2 regions of the Marinobacter sp. MIT930201 genome follow, and region 2 is predicted to be linked to the other one. Evidence: predicted binding sites of a transcription regulator. Region 2 holds the regulator's gene; the other holds the start of a gene.
What was found. Region 2 encodes sigma-54, which starts transcription at its own class of promoters, with help from an activator protein. Its sites were predicted from a motif close to ANTGGCATNNANNTTGCTNT; they were not measured.
Positions count from the first base shown of each region.

Region 1: SIC19_RS11395 (PEP-CTERM sorting domain-containing protein) is a predicted target of sigma-54. The motif match lies at 4,279-4,298, and genes of this name have one in related genera.

Region 1 is NZ_CP138916.1:2,501,596-2,509,531, reverse strand. It holds gene SIC19_RS11425 (hypothetical protein) at 1-283, shown strand, start outside; gene SIC19_RS11420 (hypothetical protein) at 307-987, shown strand; gene SIC19_RS11415 (MHYT domain-containing protein) at 951-2,231, opposite strand; gene SIC19_RS11410 (DUF2897 family protein) at 2,389-2,568, opposite strand; gene SIC19_RS11405 (DNA-3-methyladenine glycosylase I) at 2,650-3,318, shown strand; gene bla (class A beta-lactamase) at 3,319-4,176, shown strand; gene SIC19_RS11395 (PEP-CTERM sorting domain-containing protein) at 4,342-4,959, shown strand; gene nfsA (oxygen-insensitive NADPH nitroreductase) at 5,084-5,821, shown strand; gene SIC19_RS11385 (efflux transporter outer membrane subunit) at 5,840-7,234, opposite strand; gene SIC19_RS11380 (efflux RND transporter permease subunit) at 7,227-7,936, opposite strand, start outside.
Region 2 is NZ_CP138916.1:3,541,855-3,549,790, forward strand. It holds gene SIC19_RS16120 (YhdP family protein) at 1-44, shown strand, start outside; gene SIC19_RS16125 (carbon-nitrogen hydrolase family protein) at 67-927, shown strand; gene yjgA (ribosome biogenesis factor YjgA) at 924-1,454, opposite strand; gene mgtE (magnesium transporter) at 1,481-2,842, opposite strand; gene SIC19_RS16140 (HPr family phosphocarrier protein) at 2,955-3,224, opposite strand; gene rapZ (RNase adapter RapZ) at 3,232-4,113, opposite strand; gene ptsN (PTS IIA-like nitrogen regulatory protein PtsN) at 4,142-4,612, opposite strand; gene hpf (ribosome hibernation promoting factor) at 4,707-5,015, opposite strand; gene SIC19_RS16160 (RNA polymerase factor sigma-54) at 5,140-6,666, opposite strand; gene lptB (LPS export ABC transporter ATP-binding protein) at 6,819-7,544, opposite strand; gene lptA (lipopolysaccharide transport periplasmic protein LptA) at 7,522-7,936, opposite strand, start outside.

The DNA of each region.
Region 1 (7,936 bases), 1.0 Mb from region 2:
TCTAAGGGTGGGAGCAGTCACAACCGAACACAGTAACTTTGTTGCTTCGCGGGCACTCTCCATGGGATATGAGATCAGCCCGGTGGAAAAGCCCTCTGGTTCATTCCAGCTCACCTATGCCAGTGAATACACAACCCGTGATGGCAACCTCGCGGGCCAGGGGACGCTGGTACTGGAAGCAGGCCAATGGGTGAGTCTTTTCGAATCCCATCACCAAACTAAAGCCGGGGCGAAGCATGCCGGTGTTGCGATTCGGCTGGTGGATCAAAGCTCCTCCCAATAGCCCAATAGAGAGAAAAGCAGTCGATGATACGAATTCCTTTTCCCCAGGCACCGGACTACCCGGCAGTTGAACCTGGTTTCAATGGACCAAAGGTGGCGGCGATTCACGGCCTTATGGGCCATGACCTTATGCGGAAACACCTGCTTCGCATGATGAAGGAGTCCGGTTACCACGACACAACGATGTACAGCCATATGCATCCCACGAAAGCCATCGCGGACGATTTAAGCGAAGCAGCTGGCGCCAACCGCAGAATAGCCATCGTCGGCTATAGTCAGGGCGGTTTCGAGGCGATCAAGGTGGCACGTGAACTCGCCCGGCGTGACATCACAGTCGACCTGGTTGTGACCATTGCGGCAGGCGGCCTGGGCCGAACGTTGCCGGCCCAATGGGGATTCAACCCCCGCAAGGCGCCGGCCAACGTCTTCAGGTGCCTTAATTTTTTCTCAGAGGGCGACCGGCTTGGGTCCGATCAAAAGCCTGAGCGCAACCTGATGAAAGCCAGCCAATCAGGCCAGTACGTTGAGAATATTGTTTTCCCGAAGGACGAACACATATCCCACATTCGATTGGTCATTTGCTACCCGGAATCGCGAGTGCATCCTACCGTCAGGGCCCGGTTGCTGGATCCGCTGCAAAATGAACTGGCGTCGTTGACCCGCCAGCATCATGTTTCCGGCAATGCTGAACGCGCCTCGAAGTAATCCGCCGATTTTACCTCTTCGTTCATGCTGGCGAGCCCCAGCTTTCGAAGCTCTGAGGTTTCCATCGCTTTTTTCATCAGCATCCGGCTATTACGCCCGGAGTTGGGGAACACGCTCTGCCCGGCTCGAAGTTCAAGTGTAACGCCACTTTCTGTTTCCGTCGGAAGATTCCGAAGGCGCTGATACAGGTCTTTGTGTTTGTCGTCTGCGGGGTTTGTCACGAGCAACACGAACGCACTGGTTGAATGGCGTGCCAGGTAGGTTCCTTCATCGAAGGCTGTCCTCACGGTTCTGGCCAGGGCGGCTATTGCGTCTTCAGCTTGGTTGTCGGGAATCTCCCGATGGTTGGCAACCTCCAGGTAGAGCACAGCGAACTCGTGTTTGTCGGTTTCACTCCTTGCCAGTTCCTTGACCAGATGATTCGCCAGGCTGGCCCGGTTGGGCAGTCCTGTGGTCGAATCGTACAGTGCTTTGCGCTCGACACGCCGGGATTCCTCCAGCGCCTGGATTTCAGCGTTCCGGCGCTGCTTGACGTCATTGGCGGAGGCAAAAAGAGCGACCAGGATCAATACGCCACTGAACAGGGCCAGCGGGGCACCCAGCCAATCACCCGATAGCAGATTGTCTGCAGCGGGCATGGCGTTTTCAGGATAGATCATGGCAGCCATGCCCGTGTAGTGCATTCCACAGATAGCCACGCCCATGGCCAGGGCGGCGCCGAGCTGGAGGGCGGTTCCTTTGAGGCCTTGTACTGACTGCAAGCGGCGGCAAATGAACATGGCCACACCCGAGGCCCCGACCGCAATGACAACGGAAGCACTGAACAGAACCGGGTCGTAGCGCATCCCCGGCTCCATCTCCATGGCCGCCATGCCGACGTAATGCATGGACGTAATACCGCCGCCCATGAACAGGCTGCCGATAACGATCTGCAGCGGGCCCGCGCGGTCCTTGCCGATGATATGCAGGGCCAGTCCCGAAGCACCCACAGCGGCAACCCAGGAAATCAGGGTAATGGTGAGGTCGTAGCTCATTTCCATCGGCATCACATAGGCCTGCATGCCTACGAAATGCATGACCCAGACCCCGGTTCCCATCGTCAGAGCCCCGAGCGCCAGCCATAGCCTGGCTTTTGCCTGTTCGAGCGTAGCAAGCTGTGCGCCGAAGTAGAGCGCGCTGTACGATGCCAGTACCGCAACCACAAAGGAGGCGGCCACCAGGGTGTAATCGTAATATCCCGTCATTCTGAAACCCGTTTTTCTGGATGAACACTGTTCACGACCGGTTTCGCCAATGGCCAAACTGCCGTGAAATGAGAAATTCATCAGAGATACGGGGCTCTTGCGCTACCGTTTCATCGACAATGTGAATTTTCGTGAAATGTCTAACGGGGACAGCAAATTACCACTGCTCCCGGTCCTCCGCACTTTCCTCAGCTTCTACCTCGGCCTTGCGTTCCTGGATCTTTTTCATCTTTTCGTCAGAGATCTTCATACTGTTGGCGCTGTCCCGCAGCACGAAGAGGCTGCCGACCACCAGGGCCAGCGCGACTATGACAAAAACCCATCCGATAAGTGGCATGGCTTGGCTCCTTCATTGAACCCATTTACCTTATAGTGGACCACACGCCTTCAACCCGACAACCGGATTCCGGAAATTACGATGTCCTTCTCCAGAATTTACAATCAGGCAGCCGCCCGCAAAGGCGGCGAAGTCGAGCTACGCGCCATATTGCCCCGGGTTGCGGCGCCCGGTGAGCTTGAAGCCATGGGTGACGACCGCTACCTGTCCGAGGTCACACGCTGCGTCTTCAAGGCCGGTTTCGTGTGGCGAGTGATCGAGAACAAGTGGCCGGGATTTGAAGATGCCTTCAAGGGGTTCGTGCCGCTGTACTGGCAGCAGGTTCCGCCAGAAGTGCTGGAGGATCTGGCACAGGATGAACGCATTGTGCGCAACATGCAGAAAATTCGCACGGTGCCGGACAACGCCCGGATGATTGTGGATGGCGCCCGTGAGCACGGTGGCTTTGGAGCCTTCCTGAGCCAGTGGCCTTCGCACGATCAGGTCGGCTTGCTGATGTGGTTCAAACGCCACGGTGCCCGCCTCGGCGGCAACACCGCCCAATATTTCCTGCGTCGGGTAGGCTGGGATGGGTTTATCCTGTCGTCGGATGTGGCCGCCGGGTTGCATCGGGAGGAACGGCTGGATGCCAGCCCCGGCAGCAAAAAGGCCTTGATGCAGGCACAGCAGGCCTTCAACGACTGGCATAAGGAAACTGGCCTGCCCTACAGCCACCTGTCGCGAATTCTGTCTTACTCAGTGGGAGATTAGATGCGTTCCGCCCTGTTAATGCTCGCCCTTTGGTTGATGACCTCCACGCTTTCTCTGGTCCACGCCAACCCGTTGCTTGAGGCGGTGAAAACCGTGGAACAGCGCCTGGACGCACGCGTGGGCATCGCCCTCTATGATTCCGGGACTGGAGAATCCTGGGACTATCACGGCGATGACCGTTTCCCCATCACAAGCACCTTCAAAACCCTGGCCTGTGCGGCGTTGCTGGCAAAGGTGGATAACGGCACTGTTGATCTGGATCGGCGAGTGATCTTCAGCAAGGACGATCTGGTGACCTATTCACCGGTCACTGAGACACGTGTAGGGGAAGAGGCAGGTATGAGTTTGCGGGAGCTGTGTGAAGCGACCATGGCCACCAGCGACAACACCGCCGCCAATCTGGTACTGGGGGCCATTGATGGCCCCGACGGCGTTACCGCGTATGCACGCGATCTGGGCGATACCGTTACGCGGCTGGACCGGACGGAAACCTCACTCAATGAGGCCACGCCGGGCGACCTGCGAGATACCACAAGTCCCAAGGCGATGGTCGCGAACCTCCGCAAATTGGTACTTGGTGAGGCGCTATCCAAAGGTTCCCGGGATACTCTGGTTACCTGGCTCAAAGGCAACCGTGTCAGTGACAACTTGCTCCGGGCAGCGATACCACCGGACTGGACAATCGGAGACCGCTCTGGAGCCGGCGGCCACGGCTCCCGTTCAATCACTGCCGTGCTATGGCCACCCCATCGCCCGCCTCTGGTGATCGCGATCTATATAACGCAAACCGGTGCGTCTTTTGATGAACGTAATGGCGCTATCAGAGACCTCGGGGGCGCTATTGTGAAGCACTTCTGATCGCCAGCAACAGCTGCCGGCCTGTCAGAATTCTTTACACACTGCCTTCAAGGTTGCGCTCAAAAATCATCGTGGCATCTGAATTCAAGGAGAATTTTTGACAGTGGCCCACATGTTGCCTTTATCAGTGCAGATCAACACTGATGACCATTAAGGAAAGGCCACATGAGCATTATCAACCGTATCGCCACACTGGGCATCCTTGCCGCAGGCCTCGCATTCGCCGCTCCGGCAACCGCTAACCTGATCGAGAATGGCAGCTTCGAAAACCCCAACGTGACTACGGGCACCTGGCAGTTTTTTACATCTGACCAGGTCGCTGGCTGGACCGGCAGCAACATTGAAATCTGGGAGAGTGGCTTCAACAGCGTGAACGCTTATGACGGCAGCCAGTTTGCCGAGCTGAATGCCCACCCGGACATGGATGGCCCATTTGGCATCTACCAGACCATTGATACCACCATTGGCCAGCGTTATGACCTGAGCTTTGCTTACCGCGCTCGCCAGAACAACTCTGAAAGCTTCATGTTGTCCCTGATTTCCAATGGAAACAGTGCCGATTCGCTGCTGAATGATCATGTAACGAGTGGTTGGAGCATCTTCTCAGGAAGCTTCATTGCCAGCGCTCTGGAAACCACCATCAAGTTCACTTCCGTGAGCCCGGATGGCACCGTCGGCAACTTCCTCGACGACGTAAGAGTAACCGCACAGGTCCCTGAACCGGGCACGCTGGCGCTGATGGGGCTAGGTCTGCTCGGCCTGGGCTTTCGCCGTCGCCGCTAGTCGCTGGCTAAAAAAACGCTCGACCTCTAAAAGGGCCCCGTAATGATGATTGCGGGGCCCTTTTTGCCATCATCGCCTGCCAATGGCAGGATAAGCGCTTTCCGTTGTCATGCTGAAGGGCGCTATGAATCCCACCATTGAGCTTCTTAAATCACACCGTTCAATCCGCAAGTTCCAGAACCGCAGGATTCCCCGCGAGCTGTTCGAGGAACTGATCCGGGCTGGCCAGAGCGCCGCTACGTCCAGTCATGTGCAGGCTTACTCCATTATCCATGTGGTCGATCCGAACAACCGAGAGGCCCTTGCGGAGTTGAGTGGCGGCCAACGCTATGTGGCGGAAAGTTCAGATTTTCTGGTGTTCTGCGCAGACATGAAACGGGCCACGGATGCCGCGGAACGCGCAGGTGCCGAGGTAGTCCGCGGGATGACCGAGCAGTTGCTGGTGGCCAGCATCGATACTGCCCTGGTGGCCCAGAACGTTGCCACCGCAGCAGAATCGGCGGGGCTGGGCCTGTGTTATATCGGGGGCATACGTAACAACCCAGCGGAGGTGAGCGAGCTACTACGTCTGCCGGAGCATGTATATCCGGTGTTCGGTATGTGCCTGGGGTATCCGGACCAGGCACCCGAGGTGAAACCGAGACTGCCACTGGCGTCCATCCTCAAAGAGGATTATTACCAAAGCGAACGCGATCCGGAACTGGTGGCGGAATTCGACACCACCATGAACACCTATTACCAGGCCCGCACCGGGGGCACCAAGGACACCAACTGGTCGCAACAGCTGAAACCACTGTTTACATCCAAGTTGCGCCCCCACATGCGGGATTTCCTGCGCGGCAAGGGCTTCGAGATGAAGTAATCAGGATCGCCGGGAGACTTACCCCGGCGCACCTACCAGCGAGCGGTAGACATCCACCATCGCCAGGGTGACCGCTGTGCGGCTACGCACGGCCGCATCCCGGGTGGCGGTGAACTCCTGTTCCGCCGTCAGCACCTCGAAATAGCCGATAAACCCTTCTTCATAGCGAGCCCGGGCCAGTTCCACGGCGTGCTCGGCATTATTCATCGCCTGTTCCAGCCGCTCTTCCCGCTGTTGCGCTCGCTGATAACGCACCAGCCGCGTTTCTGCCTCTTCCAGGGCCTCCAGCACCGTTTGCTGGTAGCTGGCCAATGCCGCACGGCTATCGGCTCCTGCCGCCTCGATACGGGATTTGACCCGGTCGTGGTCCAGGAAAGTCCAGTCAATGCCCAGGGCAACGCGTCGGGTTTCCGCCGGACCGGTGAACAGATCGCTGGTGTCGCCGGCAACGGAACCGATTAGCCCGCTCAGGGTAAAGCGAGGGAACAAGTCAGCGGTGGCCACCCCAATGCGGGCGGTGGAGGCCGCCAGGCGTCGCTCAGCAGCGGCGATATCCGGGCGGCGGCGCAGAACTTCCCCCGGGCTATCCACGGGAATCGTCGGCAGGGTTTCCGGCAGCGCTCCACGAGGTGACAGCGTATCGACAAGCGCCATCGGCGGCTGGCCCGTCAGCACGGAAATGCGGTGCATGGCCCCTCGTATCCCCGCCTGCAGGGTGGGCAATTCGGCCCGGGTCCGTTCCAGTTGGGCACGGGCACGGACCTGATCAAACTCGGTACCACGCCCGGCCTTTACCCGGGCTTCCACGATGTCCAGTGACTGCTGCTGCAAAGCCACACTCTGCAGGGCAACCTGATACTGCTGCTGAAGGCCTCGCAGCTCAAAATAGCTGCTGGCCAACTGGCCCGCGATGGCTACCTGAACGGCACCGAGATCGGCACCGGCTGCCTCCAGTTCCGCCCTTTGGGCCTCCGTCGCACGGCGAAGGCGCCCGAACAGATCCAGCTCCCAACTGGCGGCAACGCCAGCCTGGTAACGCTGCACCCGTTCTGGCCCGGCACCGGGGGGAGATTGCTCAATATCCGCAAGATACTGTTCGGCGCCAGAGGCGCTGGCCGTGACGCTGGGCCATTGATCCCGCTCGGCGCCATACAGCAGGGCGGCCGCGCGCTCATAGCGAGCGACGGCGCCTTCCAGACTGAGGTTGGCGGCCAGGGCATCATCAATCAGGCGTGCCAGCAAAGGATCATCAAATCCCTGCCAGAAACGCTGCTGATCGGTTCCACCGGCAACCATGGTTCGCCCTTCCGAAAACGCATTCGGTTCCGGCGTCGTCGGGGCCTGGTAATCTGGGCCCACGGCGCATCCTGTTAACAGGGCCAGAGCCCCCGTCATGGTGATGACTTTAAGCATGGCTACCTCCTGGCAATGCGTCTTCGCTATCGCCGTCATCGGAAGACAGTGTGGATGTATGATGGCTCTTCAGCGGGTGGCTTCCAGAAAGCTTGCGCAGCGCCACGTAGAACACCGGAGTCAGGAACAGGCCAAACAGGGTGACCCCGATCATGCCGGCAAATACGGCCGTGCCCAGAGCCTCACGCACCTCGGCGCCCGCGCCGGTGGCCAGCACCAGGGGCACAACCGCAGCGGTAAAGGTGATGGAGGTCATGATGATGGGCCGCAGCCGCAACCGGCAGGCTTCCAGCGCCGCCTCCACAATGCTCCGCCCCTGAAGCTCCAGTTCGCGGGCAAATTCCACGATCAGGATGGCGTTCTTGCAGGCCAGGCCAATCAACACCACCAGACCCACCTGGACAAAGATATTGTTGTCCCCGTCGCTAAACCACACGCCGATCAATGCCGAGAGCATGCACATGGGCACGATGAGGATCACCGCCAACGGCAGGGTCCAGCTCTCATAAAGCGCTGCCAAAACCAGGAACACCAGCAGGATGGCAAGCGGGAACACCACCAGCGCGGCATTACCCTGGGTGGCCTGCTGATAGCTCAGGTCGGTCCATTCAAACGCCATTCCGGCTGGCAGCACCTGGTCCGCCAGCGCTGTCAGCGTATCCATGGCCTGGGCCGATGACAGCACCCTTGGGTCCGCCTCCC
Region 2 (7,936 bases):
AACCAGACGTGCGACTGAGGCGGGTATTCGATACCGGCAATTGATGGTTTTGGCAGGAGGGCCGTAATGTCAACGCAAAGAGACAACCCCGTCAAATGGCAGGCAAGTCGGGTAGCGGCGATACAGATGGTGAGCACCCATGACATCGCCGCCAACCTCGAAGAGGCAGCAAGGCTGCTGAAGGAGGCAGCCGACGCAGGCGCCAGCATTGCAGTGCTGCCTGAGAACTTTGCGGTACTGGCCACAAAGCAGATGATCGGTTGCGGTCGACGGGAAGCGGAACCGGACAATGTGATTCGGCAATTCCTGGCGCAGAAAACGGCCGAACTTGGTATCTGGGTGGTGGGGGGCTCACTGCCCGTTGCGACCAGGTCAGACGGCTCCACTGTGACCGATCGGGTTCGTGCCTGCTGTTATGTCTATGACGACCGTGGCCGTGAGGTTGCCCGCTACGACAAGATCCATCTTTTTGACGCCACGGTGGAAGATGCCCAGGGGCAGTATCGCGAGTCGGATACCTTCGAGCCGGGTGAGGACGTGGTTGTGGTTGATACGCCGGCAGGGCGGCTCGGCATGGCCATCTGTTATGACCTGCGTTTCCCTGAGCTGTTCCGACAACTCCGGGAGCAGGACGCCGAATGGGTATCCCTGCCCAGTGCTTTTACCTGGCATACCGGTGACGCCCACTGGCATGCGCTGATACGTGCCCGTGCCATTGAAAATCAGGTCTGGCTGGTGGCGGCAGCCCAGGGCGGCCAGAACAGCGAGCGCCGGCGCACCTATGGGCACAGCGCGATCGTGGATCCCTGGGGCCGAATACTGTCCGAGATCGATGAAGGGCCGGGTGTCGTCGTTGGCGAGCTTGATCGCGAAACACTCAAGGACATCCGCACGCGGATGCCCGTCTGGGAGCACCGAAGACTTTAGTTTCCGGTGGCTTCCGCGTCGTCGATGCACTCCCTGAGGTAGCGAAACAGCTTTCGTGGCTGGCCGGTATTCTTTTCTTTCTGTACGTCCCGGCGAGCGTTGCGCGCGAGGTTGCGCAAATGCTGTATATCCGCCGTTGCGCAGTAGTTCAGGAATTCGCCGACGGCCGGGTCGCCTTCCTCAATCATCCGGTCACGCCAACGTTCAGCAAGGTGATGTCGGCGGGTGTGCTCTTCGCTCCCGGCATCGAAGGCGTCGATGGCTCGAGTCAGCCCTTCCGGGTCGTCTTCCTGGCGGATAATCTTGCCGATGTACTGCAGGTGGCGGCGACGGGCTTCGTTCTGGCGAATGCGACGGGATTCCTCGATGGCCGCCCGCAGGGTGTCGCTGATGGGCAGGGTATTGAGCTGATCGTTACTCAGATCCAGCATGCGCCTGCCAAGATCCTGCAACTGGTGCATTTCACGCTTGAGTTGGGATTTGCTCGGGCCGAGGTATTCCGGGGCGTCGTCTTGGGAGTCGTTCATTTTAAGTCCGTGTTGTCGGATACAGGTTATCCGTAGAATATCGTCGCCAGACCAAGGAAGGCCATAAAGCCGACCACATCCGTGACCGTTGTCAGTATAACGCTACCGGCCAGTGCCGGATCAATGTTGCGGGACTTCAGGAACAGAGGCAGCACGGTACCCACGAGGGCCGCAGCGATCAGGTTGATAATCAGCGCGGCGGCGATAATGGCGCCAATCATGATGTCGCTGAACCAGAGGGTTGCCGCTGATGCAACCACCACCGCCCACAGCAATCCGTTCAGGGCACCCGCAATAAATTCGCGGTTTAGCAGCCAACCCACGTTAGCGCCACTGATCTGTCCCACGGCCATGCCGCGGATGACCAGGGTCAGGGTCTGACTGCCGGCGATGCCGCCCATGGATGCCACGATGGGCATCAATACCGCCAGGGCCACAACCTTCTCGATGGTCGCCTCAAACAGCCCGATCACGGCCGAAGCGGTAAAGGCTGTGAGCAGGTTGATGCCCAGCCACACGGCCCTGCGCCGGGTGGTCTTCAGAATCGGCGCGAAGGTGTCTTCGTCTTCATCAAGGCCGGCCATGCTCATCAGGGAGTGGTCTGCGTCTTCGCGAATAACGTCAACCACGTCATCGATGGTGATTCGGCCCAGGAGTCGGCCTTCCTCACTGACCACGGGTGCTGAGATCAGGTCGTAACGTTCGAACAGGGTTGCCACCTTGGTGTCGGACAGCGTAACCGGTATCGGTTCGATGTCCGTGTCCATCACTTCCCGCACGGTTGCCGCCGGGTTGGATACGAGCATTTTGGTGATGGGCAACATGCCGATGAACTCGTCGCGCCGGCTGACCACGATAAGACTATCCGTCATCGGCGGCAGGTTGCGATGACGGCGCAGGTAGCGCAAAACCACGTCGATACTGATGTCCGGGCGCACCGTAATGGTGTCCGTGTTCATCAGGCCGCCGGCGGTATCTTCCGGGTAGGAGAGGACTTCCTCGACGCGTTGACGGTCCTGCTCGTCCATGGTGTCCAGGACTTCCTGGATGACCGTGTCGGGCAACTGCTGCAGTAAGTCGGCCAGATCGTCCGACTCGAAATCCTCGATGATGTCAGCGAGTTCCTGAGCGTTCAGCTGGCTCAGGAAGTAACCTCGGATATCGTCGTTCAGATACTGGAGAACTTCGCCTTCAAGCTGCTTGTCGACCAGGTTCCAGAGCAGGGCACGCTGGCGCGGTGGCGATGATTCCAGCAGGTGGGCGATGTCACTGGGGCTCAGGCCACCATTCAGGATGCGGGCAACCTGTTTCAGGGCGCCACTGTCCAGCGCTTCGCTCAGGGAGCGAAGGCGTTGGCGCGCTTGGCTTTTCTCCAGAATATCGGTCATGGATCACCCACGGTCAGAAAACCCTCGTATTATAGCGAAGTTAGGCAACATAGGTGAGGAAGAGTTGTAGGTGAATGCCGTAGACGGGCAAGGATGTCCAGTGTGGAGGTGGTTATTCGCCTTCCCCGAAGTAGTCGTTGATCAGCGTAACCAGCGCATCGACAGCTTCGGACTCATCCGGACCGTCTACAATCAGCTCTACCTCTGATCCCTGGCTGGCGGCGAGCATCATGACTGGCATGATGCTTTTGGCGTCCACCTGTCGCCCTTTGCGACTGATCTGAATGCTGCTGTCGAATTCAGATGCCTTGCCCACCAGTTTGGCTGCGGCCCGGGCATGGAGCCCAAGTTTGTTGATGATGGTAATGGGGCGGCGGATCATAGGCGGTTCAGCTTTCCCTGCTTTGCAGGTGGGGCAGTTCGGTGTGGCGAACCTGCACATTGCTGTATTTGCCCGAGAAATAGCGGCCGAGCTGATCGCAGATATAAACCGAGCGATGCTGGCCACCGGTGCAGCCGATGGATATGGTCATATAGCTGCGGTTGCTGTCTGAGAACGAGGGTAGCCAGTTTTCCAGGAATTGGGTCAGGTCCTCGACCATCTTACGGCTCAACGGCTCCTTTTCCAGGAAATCGATAACCGGCTGGTCGGTGCCCACAAACTGCCGAAGGCTGGTGTCCCAATAGGGATTGGGCAGGCAGCGCACATCGAACACATAGTCCGAATCCAACGGTACACCGTGCTTGAACCCGAACGACTGGAACAGCAGCGCCAGTTCCTGGTGACGCCTGCCCGCAACCCGCTGCTTCACCATATCCCGGAGCTCATACATGGACAGCCCCGTGGTGTCGATGTAGAGGTCTGCCAGCTTGGAGAGCGGCTCCAGAAGCTTCTTTTCGTTACCGATGGCCTCCCTCAGGGAGGTCTTGTCATCACTCAGTGGATGCTTTCGGCGCGTGGCATGGAAGCGCTGCAGAAGAGACTGTTCATCGGCGTCGAGATAGATGATCTCGATGGTTACGCCAGTATCCTGAAGGCTGCGGTAGATATCCTCGAAGTTGCTCAATTCTCCGGAAAGGTTACGGGCATCGATGCTGACCGCCATCTTTCCCAGCCGGCTGGGAGAGTTCTGGTTGGTGGCTTCCTGCGTGAGGGGGAACAGGAGGCCAATGGGCAGGTTGTCAATGCAGTAAAAGCCCAGGTCTTCCAGAACATGTAACGCGGTACTTTTCCCGGAACCTGATCGGCCGCTGACGATGATCAGTTTCATAGCCCGTTCACCTTGGATGTGGAGTGGTTCAGCCTGTCTCGGCTGTCATCCGGCGATAGAGAGAGCCTGCATCAGTGCACTGACGCAGCTGGTCGCAGAATGCACGCTCGTTGAACTTTTCGGCAAGCTGGCTCAAAAGCTCAAGATGCTCGCTGGTGGCTTCCTTGGGGACAATCAAGGTGAAGACGAGGTCCACCGGCTGATTGTCGATAGCATCGAACGCAACGCCTTCTTCCAGGGTCAGCAATACGCCGACCACGTGATCCAGCCCTTCCAGCCTGCAATGGGGGATCGCGATGCCCTGTCCGATGCCTGTGCTCCCCAGTCGCTCCCGCGCGACCAGGTTGGTGAATATCTGGGTGTCGCTGAGCAAAGAGTCGTGCTGCTGGATCTGCTCGGCAATGGTTTCCATAACCCGCTTTTTGCTGGAGGCAGGCACCCGGCAAAGGGTTAGCTCCGGCGCGAGAATGTTCTCGATAGTCAGGGATGTGTCGGTCATGAATCGACTGCATTTCCGTAAAAAAAGGCTGCGGCACCTATTGCATGGTTAGCCAGTGCCGCAGCTCGATTAACTGTCATGCCGGGGCGTCGTCCTAGCGGGCGCCATTCCCGTGCATCCGGTCTACGTTCTTTTCCTTGTGCTTCAGAATCTGCCTGTCCAGCTTGTCTACCAGTCCATCAATGGCAGCGTACATATCGCTGTTTTCGGCCTTTGCGTGAATCTCACCACCTATCACGTGAAGCGTAGCTTCCGCCATCTGGCGCACTTTTTCCACCTCAAGGGTAACCTGGCAATTGCTGATATGGTCGAAGTGCCGCTCAAGCTTTTCAAATTTGCCTGATACGTAATCTTTCAGTGCGGGAGTCAGTTCTACGTGATGGCCTGAAATATTGAGTTGCATAGGCTTCTCCTGTTTTCAGCTTGCCGGCACCCGTTAGGATACCGGCTGTGTGCCACAGCGTTATGCTGCAGGCGGTATACTTTCAGGAAAGGGCTCTCCCCGTGAGGCCGGGAACAGACGCTTCCTACACCAATCGCTTTCGCTCGTTGGACGGAGGAATGTGCATTGCCTCGCGATACTTGGCCACGGTTCGTCTAGCCACCTTTATACCCTGGTCTCCTAGCATGGCTGCAATTTTGCTATCGCTCAATGGCTTTTTCGGAGTTTCCGTTGCAATCAGCTTCTTGATCATCGCGCGGATTGCCGTGGATGAGCACTCTCCACCTTCGTCGGTACTGACATGGCTCGAGAAAAAATACTTAAGTTCAAATATGCCCCGCGGTGTGTGCATGTATTTCTGGGTGGTGACCCTTGAAATGGTCGACTCGTGCATTTCCACCGCCTGGGCAATATCCGAGAGAATCAATGGTTTCATGGCTTCCTCGCCATGGTCCAGAAACCCCTGCTGGTGCTCGACAATGCGCGTGGCCACCTTGAGCAGGGTTTCGTTGCGGCTCTGCAGGCTCTTGATGAACCACTTTGCCTCCTGCAACTGGTCCCGCAGGTAGGTGTTGTCGGCGCTGCTGTCCGCACGCTTTATAAGAGAAGCATAGCTTGCATTCACACGAATGCGTGGTGCAATTTCAGGATTCAGTTCCACGCGCCAGCGCTCATTGTGCTTGCGCACGATCACATCCGGGATGACATAGTCCGGCTCGGCCTGGTCCAGGGTGTCGCCGGGGCGGGGGTTCAAACCGGTAATAAGTGCCAGGACATCCCGTAGCTGTTCTTCTTTCAGGCGGCTGCGGCGCAACAGCTGGGCGTAATCGCGGTTACCCAGCAGGTTTATGTAGTGGGTAATCACCAGTCGCGCCTGAGCCAGCCAGGGTGTTTCCGGGGGCAGTTGGTTCAGCTGGATCAGCAGGCATTCCTGCAGATCACGGGCGAACACGCCGGGTGGATCGAAGTGCTGCAGGCGATGAAGAACGGCTTCCACTTCGTCCAGTTCCAGCGGGTCTTCGTCGGATTCGTCCACCATGCCTGAATGAATTTCTTCAAGCGGAGAGGTCAGGTAGCCGTGGTTATCAACCGCATCCATCAGGGCATGGGCGATGGCCTGATCCCGCTCGCTCATGGGCGTCAGGTTCAGTTGCCATTCCAGGTGGTCCTGGAGCGTTTCGGTGGGGGAGTTACGGGTTTCGAAGTCGTGGTCGTTTTCGTCGTCGTTACGGGCTGCTGACGCGGGGGCTGACTGGTAAATGTCATCCCAGGCGGTGTCGACGGGAAGATCATCGGGAATGGTGTCGGGACTGTCCGTTTCTGATGACCAGTCAGGTCCATTTTCGGATTCGTCCCACTCGGTAGCAGTGTCTGAAGCGGTGTTGGATTCCTCGGTTGACGCTGTTTCAGACGACTCGTTGTCACTGTCCGTTGATTCCGGATTCTGGTTGTCGTCGTCTTCCGAGGTTTCCAGCATTGGGTTGGATTCCAGTGCCTGCTGGATTTCCTGCTGGAGGTCCAGGGTGGAGAGCTGCAGAAGCCTGATAGCCTGTTGCAGCTGGGGCGTCATGGTCAGGCTTTGACCCAGCTTTAACTGTAGTGAGGCTTTCATAACCATGGTTCAGGATCCGTCACTCGGTCTCTCTCTTCCGTCACTCAGGCTCTCTCTTTACGTCATCAGGGCGCTTTCTGGAGCCGGGGTTGCACAAAAACTCTTTGTATGCTGGCTACTTGCCGCACCAAGCAAGTTCTTTGCCGAGTCTACTACAGGCGAAACTCGTTGCCTAGATACACTTCCTTGACCTGCTGGTTGGCCAGTATATCGTCCGAATTACCAGAGGCAATGATGTGGCCGCCGCTGACAATGTACGCATTCTCGCAGATGTCGAGGGTTTCCCGCACGTTGTGGTCGGTGATCAGTACGCCGATACCCTTGTCCCGCAAGTGTCGGATAATCTGCTTGATGTCGCTCACGGAGATCGGGTCGACACCGGCGAAGGGCTCGTCCAGCAGGATGAACGCCGGTTCCATCGCCAGCGCCCGGGCAATTTCCACCCGCCGTCGCTCACCGCCTGACAGGGCCATGCCGACACTATCGCGGATGTGGGTAATGTGAAACTCTTCAAGCAGTTCCTCTAACTTGGCCTCCCGGTCAGCGCGTTTGAGTTCGCGGCGGGTTTCCAGGATCGCCAGTATGTTGTCGCGCACGGTGAGCTTGCGAAACACGGATGCTTCCTGGGGCAGGTACCCGATTCCCTTGCGGGCACGGCCGTGCATGGGCAGGGGCGTGATGTCCTGATTGTCGATGGTGATGCGACCGTTGTCGGCGGAAACCAGGCCAACAATCATGTAGAAACACGTCGTTTTGCCCGCGCCGTTGGGGCCGAGCAAGCCGACGATCTCGCCACTGCGAATTTCCAGGGAAACGTCGATGACGACCTTCTTCTGTTTGTAGCTTTTTGCGAGGTTACTGGCCCTGAGAACTGCCATCGGTATCCTGTCCGTTAGGGTTGTTATCTGGATTGTTGCCGGAGTTGCCGCGTGGCTGGATGACCATTTCGACGCGACCGCTGCCATCGCCCTGGTCAGCAGAGCCCTCTGCGGTCACCACGCGTTCGGCGCTGTCGTAATGAATGACGTCGCCCCGGAACAGGTTGCCGCCCTGTTCGATCACAGCTTCGCGCCGAAAGGTAACCCGGTTGTCGGAGGCGGACCAGGTGATTGTAAGTGCGCGGGCGTCGGTTTCGCCCTGGCCTTCCATGGCAGGCTGGCGGTAGCGTGCCGGGGTACCGGTGGCTTCAATGCGGCTGACGCCATTCTCATCCCGGTGGAGTACAACCTTGTCCGCCATAAGGTTGGCATCGCCCTGGCTCATTTCAACC